2 linked regions of the Luteolibacter sp. Y139 genome follow. The protein of the gene in region 1 binds, or shares a complex with, the protein of each later gene. Links are inferred from orthologs where the notes say so. Each region holds a gene or a part of one and is shown in the gene's direction. Other genes may lie near its edges.

Region 1 (3,149 bases):
ACATCTCCCGCACCACCCGCGGCGGCTCCCTCGCGAAATTCTTCGCTCCGAACGTCACCATCAACGGCCCGGAGGACACCCGGGAATACGCGGACGGCCCCCAGTCCCGGGACAGCCTCGTGTCGAATTACACGATCGCCGCGAAAAACTGCCGCCGGATTTCCTTTGAAACACCGGAAATCGACGAGGTGACCGTCTCCGGCGACACCGCCCAGGCCAAGGCCCGGGTCGACGCCATCGTCGAGGTGAGCAGCACCGAGCGCCCGGCCGATGGAATCCTCCATCTGGACATGGAGTGGAAGAAAATCGAGGGCGACTGGGTGCTCTCCTCCGTGTCGTGGGAGGAAAAAAGCCGGTGAATTTCCCCGAGATTCTGCTTGGCAAGCCTTCGCCCGTCATGCAGCTTCCCCGCCCCTGCCACCCGGCAGGTGACTTTTCAGAACGTATTTCACGCACATGGCCGTCGCACTCCGCCTCAACCGCCAGGGAACCAAGGACCGTCCCTACTACAAGATCGTTGCTGTCGACAGCCGCAAGCGCCGTGACGGTCGCTACATCGAGCAAGTCGGCACCTACGACCCGCTCAAGGAAGGCGTGAACTACACCATCGACCTCGAAAAGGCCGACAAGTGGATCGGCGTCGGCGCCCAGGTCTCCGAGACCGTGAACAGCATTGTTCGCAAGGCCCGCACCGCTGCGAAGGCTTAGTCCTTCCCCGGTATTGATTTTCCGAGCCGCAGCTCTCCGGAGTTGCGGCTTTTTCGTGCCCTCATCCTGCCTACGTTTCCCAAGGACCGCCCCATGGACTACTCCGCCCTCATCCACCAGCGCCGCCGCCGTCTCGGCGAGATCGACGACATGATGGCGGACCCGTCGTTCTTCAGCGACCCGAAGAAGGCTGGCGATGTCGTCCGCGAGCACCGCAAGACCAAGCAGATGCTCGACCTCTGGGAGCGCTTGGAAACCGCCAAGCGCCAGCTTGAGGAAAACGACGAGCTCTCCCGCGGCGACGATGCGGAAATGGCCGAAATGGCCCGCGAGGAAATCCCCGGCCTGCAAACCGAAATCGCCCAGCTTTCCGAGGACCTCCAGTACGCCCTGCTCCCCGCCGATCCGAACGAGGACCGCGACGCCATCGTGGAAATTCGCGCTGGTGCCGGCGGCGACGAGGCCTCGCTCTTCGCCGGGGAATTGCTCCGCGTTTACCAGCGCTACGCCGAGACCCGCGGCTGGAAGACCGAACACCTCTCCAGCAGCCCCTCCGAAGTCGGCGGCTTCAAGGAAGTCTTCCTCCGCGTCACCGGCGACGAGGTTTTCCGCATCCTGAAATACGAGTCCGGCGTCCATCGCGTCCAACGCGTTCCCGCCACCGAAACCCAAGGCCGCATTCACACCTCCACCGTCACCGTAGCCGTCATGCCGGAGGCCGAGGAAGTCGACGTCGAGCTGAAACCGGACGACCTCCGCATCGAAGTCTGCCGCGCCGGTGGCGCCGGTGGCCAGCACGTCAACCGGACCGAATCCGCCGTGCAGGTCTTCCACCTTCCCACCGGCCTCTACGTCCGCTGCGAAGACGGCCGCTCGCAGGGCCAGAACAAGGAGCGCGCGCTGCAGATCATGCGCACGCGCCTCTATGAAATGAAGCTCCGCGAAGAGCAGGAGAAGCACAGCGCCCACCGCCGCGCCCAGATCGGCTCCGGTGATCGCTCGGAAAAGATCCGCACCTACAATTTCCCGCAAAGCCGCGTGACCGACCACCGGATCGGCCACACCTCGCACAATCTGAACGGCATCATGGCCGGCGACCTCAGCGAATTCACCGCCGAGCTGCAAAAGGCCGAAATGGCCGAGCGGATGACCGAGGCCGGGATCCGTTGACACCCGTTGTGCCTCTCTTGACTTGGCACGTCCGACCCGGCTCTCCAGCCTTCCCCGCATGTCCAAGTATGCCGGTGAGCAAGTCCTCGTGGTCCCCCGCCCTCTCTTCGATGCCATCGGCTCGTTCCACGGCATTCGCACCCACGGCTTGGATGAAGCCCTCGCGAAGCTGCTCGATCCCGAGAATCACTTCTTCATGGACCGCGCAGAGGCCGAAGCGGACCCCACGCACAAGCAGCTCATCCCCTACTGCCTGATCCGCTGCGGCACCTCCATCCTCAACTACACCCGCGGCAAGTCCGGCGGTGAAGATCGCCTCCACGCCAAACTCTCCGTCGGCGTAGGCGGCCACATCAATCCCGTCGATACCGGCGGCGGCCGCACCGGTCGTGATGCCTACTTCGCTGCCGTCGAGCGCGAGCTGAATGAAGAGCTCATCTTCGATACCGCCCACACCAACCGCATCGCCGCGCTGCTCAATGACGACAGCAACGAAGTCGGCCAAGTCCACCTCGGCATCGTCCACGTGATCGACTTGGACAACACCCAGGTCGCAGCCCGCGAAGACGCCTTGGCCAATCTCTGCTTCAGCGAACTCGCCGAACTCCAAGGTCCGCTGCTCGGGAACCTGGAGAGCTGGTCGAAGTTCGTGATCGAGGACATCGCCAATTTATAGGAAATAGCACCGATGGAGGAGGCCCCCGCCAGCGCCACAAGGAAACAACGCACTCTCCAGTCCGTCTGCCGACTGTTCCTCTTTGCGGCCATCGCCACCACGGTGGCGTGGGTCTTAAAACCACCTTCGAACCCCGAGCCACTGACGTTGTTCCTCGATCACGACGGCACGTTCTCTTATGATCGCCAGGGTGGAGAGAAGCTGTCGTCCTCCGAGATCAAGCATTGGCGCACGGCCGATCATCAAGCAGCATCCGGTCACCTCATACTCGACTGCTTCGAGAGCACCAAAGTCTGCGAATGGGATGTGGTCATCTCCGAGCTGGAGAAACGCGGATACGTTGACTTTCAGCTCCGAATTCCCAACGAAACGATGAACTTCCACTTGCCAGTGTTTTACGGCCGAACCTATCGCACCGGAGCGACGCAACAGCTAATTAAGCTCGGCGAATCCCGGATTCCTGGGATCAATCAGGAAGCCGACGTTTATGTGGAGATTGGTAAGACTACAACCTGCGGGGAATTGATTTCAGCAACCCGCAAATACAGGGCTGCCGGAACCTCGATGTTTATTGTTGGGAATTCGGTCTGGGCAC
Region 2 (3,228 bases), on another replicon or contig:
CGAACATCGTGCCCGACCTCGCCGAAGCCGAGATCGACATCCGCATCACGCCCGCCCTGCGCGATGCCGGCGGCGCGCTCGCATTGCTCGAAAAGACCATCGCCCGTCTCGCCCTCCCGCTGGAGATCGTGAAGCCGAAGGAAAACCACCCCATGGAAACTCCCGCCGGGCATCCATGGATCGCCCGCATTCAGAAAGCACGAGCCGCCTCCAAACCAGTCGGCGCGCCATGGTTCTCCGATGCCGCCCACCTGGCCGAAGTCGGCCTCGCCTCCGTCTGCATGGGCCCCGGCTCCATTGACCAGGCACACACCTGCGACGAGTTCATCGACATCGCCGCTCTTGAGGAAGGCGCTGCGTTCTTCACGGACTTCGTGAAATCGCTGGCATGAAGAGCCGCATCACAGCGCTCATCCTGGCGGCCGCGTTCATCACAAGCTGCGCGTCCTCTTCCAACTCCTCCCTGCCCACACCTTTTCCTGAAGTCGAGGACCACCCGAGCCTCCACGGCCAGACTTACATGCATGGCGACGGCATCCCGGATGCTGCGGAGATCCACCACATCTTCTTCGCCGCCTACTCCCGCTCGCGCGTCAAGATGCTCGGCGGTGAAGACCTCGAAACCATCGCCCTCAACATGGTCGCTCTCCGCGCCCGTCTCGGCGACGAAGCCTTCGCCACCGCTCTGGCCAAGGAACACCCCGCGGTGATCTATGCCGTTGGCGGACACCTCGGCAAAGAATCCGGCAATCCCGCCTTCCCCGCCACCGCCAAGCTCATCGCGGCCAATCCGCACTACCAACTGGAACTCGACCAAGCCGCCGTCGAGTTCGGATCATAGGGGGCCGCTCCAACACCATTCCGGCACCATAGCGCATCTTCCGAGCTCCACTCAGGCGATCCACTTCCCGCCCCGCCCGATTCACCGATCTTTCATCGCTCAAGTCTTGCGTCTTGTGCCTGCAGGTCTTCTGTCTACCCCCGCGCATGACCACCGTCCTCGAGACCCTCGACAAGGGCACCGCCTATCTCACGAAAAAGGGCATCGAGGACGCGCGCAGGAACATGCAGATGCTGATCTCCCACCAGCTTTCCTGCACGCGCATGGACCTCTACCTGCGCTTTGATCAGCCGCTGGAAGAAACCGATCTCGCCCCGCTCCGCGAACTCCTGAAAAAGCGCGGCGAAGGCGTCCCCATCCAGCACTTGATCGGCTACGTCACCTTCCACCGCCGCGATTTTAAAACCGACGCCCGCGCCCTCATCCCCCGCCCCGAGACCGAGGAACTCGCCGAGTGGCTCATCAAAAACGCCAAGCTCCCCGACAGCCCGCGCATCCTTGACATGGGCTGCGGCACCGGCGTCCTCGGCCTCACCCTCGCCGGGGATTTCCCGAACTCCCACGCAACGCTCGCCGACGTCTCACCCGACGCCCTTTCCCTCGCCCGCGAAAACGCCGCCGAACTGGAAATCACCAACGTCACCTTCGCCGAAAGCGACCTCTTCTCCGCCCTCGGCAGCCAGACCTTCGACCTCATCGTCGCCAATCTCCCCTACGTCCCGGAAACCGACCGCCCCACCTTGGCCAAGGAACTCGCCTACGATCCCGACCTCGCCCTCTTTAGCGGCCAAGACGGGCTGGACCTCATTCGCCGCTTCATCCCCGAAGCTGCAAAACGCCTCAATCCCGGCGGCTGGCTCGCCCTCGAAATCGGCACCCACCAATCCACCGAAGTCGAATCCCTTCTCCGTGCGGCATCTCTGACCGACGTCTTGACTCTCAAGGACCTTTCCGGCATCCCCCGCTTCCCGGTCGCGCGATTTTCAGCTCCTGAAAACTGAACGCGGCAGGAGCGATAGCGACCCTCTCATCCGCAAAGCGGCAAATATGCGTAGCCCGTAGGGCAATGCTGCAAACTAGCAAACTTCATCAATGGACAAGCTCATCGTTCACGGCGGCACCCCGATCCACGGGGCCATCACGATTTCCGGATCGAAAAACGCCTCGCTCCCGATTCTCGCCGCCACCCTGCTGACCGATGAGGACTGCGTGATCCGCCGCGTGCCCGATGTCTCGGACACGAATTACATGGTGCAGATCCTCACCGCCCTCGGTGCGGACGTGGAGCGCTTCTCCGGCACCGTGCGCGTCACCGCCGCCGATATTTCCGACACCGCCGACTACGAGATCGTGCGCCGCATGCGCGCCTCCGTCTGCGTGATGGGTCCGCTCCTCGCGCGGAAGCGCCGCTGCGTCGTCGCCCTGCCCGGCGGCTGCGTCATCGGCGACCGCCCGGTCGACCTGCACGTCCGCGGCCTCGAAGCTCTCGGCGCGAAGGCGGAAATCGAAGGCGGCAACGTCGTCCTCTCCGCCCCCGATGGCCTCAAGGGCGCGACCATCGACCTCTGCGGCCCGATGGGACCGACCGTGCTCGGCACCGACAACGTGATGATGGCCGCCACCCTCGCGGAAGGCATCACCACCATCACCTCCGCCGCCTGCGAACCCGAGGTCGTCGACCTCGCCGATTTCCTCAACGCCATGGGCGCCAAGATCCGCGGCGCGGGCACCCCGGTCATCACGATCGAAGGCGTGTCGAAGCTGAAGGGCTGCGTTCACAACGTCATCCCGGACCGCATCGAAGCCGGCACCTTCATGGCCGCCGCCGCCCTCGCCGGCGAAGGCGTCACCCTGCGCCGCATCCGCCACGAGCACCTCACCGCCATCACCGCCACGCTCCGCAAGGCAGGCCACCAGGTTCACTTCAATGACGTCGGCGACGCCTGCACCGTGCTCCGCGGCGACAATCCGATGCCCGCGGAAATCGTCACCGAGCCTTACCCCGGTTACCCCACCGACATGCAGGCGCAGATGACCGCGCTCTTCGCCACCACACCCGGCACCAGCATCGTCGTCGACACCATCTTCCCGCAGCGCTTCATGCACTGCGCCGAGCTGAAGCGCATGGGCGCCGATATCCAAGTCGCAGATGGCAAGGCCGTCATCAAGGGCGTCGAGCAACTCAGCGCCGCCCCCGTCATGGCCAGCGACCTCCGCGCCTCCGCCGCCCTCGTCCTCGCCGCCCTAACAGCGAAAGGTTCCACCGAGATCCGCCGCCTCTATCACATCGACCGCGGCTACGAGCACATCGACGAAAAGCTCCAGGCCCTCGGCGCAAACGTCGAGCGAGTGCGGGAATAAGGAGTGTCGACATTCTGTCGACACGG

The links. The genes of interacting proteins can lie anywhere in the genome.
Region 2: the proteins of prfA (region 1) and prmC are in contact, whole or in part, in a crystal structure (PDB 2B3T), measured with the Escherichia coli proteins. The link is inferred for Luteolibacter sp. Y139 from one-to-one orthologs.

What each region holds. Positions count from the first base shown.
Region 1 is NZ_JBBUKT010000007.1:55,372-58,520, reverse strand. The notes cover bases 50-2,839. They hold prfA (peptide chain release factor 1), read left to right. Parts: upstream 50-801; coding sequence 802-1,878; downstream 1,879-2,839. Other genes in these bases: WKV53_RS17455 (hypothetical protein), read left to right, coding at 2,567-2,839; WKV53_RS17460 (hypothetical protein), read left to right, coding at 1,937-2,554; rpsP (30S ribosomal protein S16), read left to right, coding at 457-708; WKV53_RS17475 (hypothetical protein), read left to right, coding at 50-359. Outside these bases: more of WKV53_RS17475, read left to right, coding at 1-49; more of WKV53_RS17455, read left to right, coding at 2,840-3,149. UniProt on the Escherichia coli protein: Peptide chain release factor 1 directs the termination of translation in response to the peptide chain termination codons UAG and UAA.
Region 2 is NZ_JBBUKT010000005.1:430,714-433,941, reverse strand. Bases 46-2,914 are described here. They hold prmC (peptide chain release factor N(5)-glutamine methyltransferase), read left to right. Parts: upstream 46-987; coding sequence 988-1,842; downstream 1,843-2,914. Other genes in these bases: murA (UDP-N-acetylglucosamine 1-carboxyvinyltransferase), read left to right, coding at 1,934-2,914; WKV53_RS15540 (hypothetical protein), read left to right, coding at 389-841; WKV53_RS15545 (M20 family metallopeptidase), read left to right, coding at 46-392. Also shown: more of WKV53_RS15545, read left to right, coding at 1-45; more of murA, read left to right, coding at 2,915-3,202. UniProt on the Escherichia coli protein: Methylates the class 1 translation termination release factors RF1/PrfA and RF2/PrfB on the glutamine residue of the universally conserved GGQ motif, i.e. on 'Gln-235' in RF1 and on 'Gln-252' in RF2.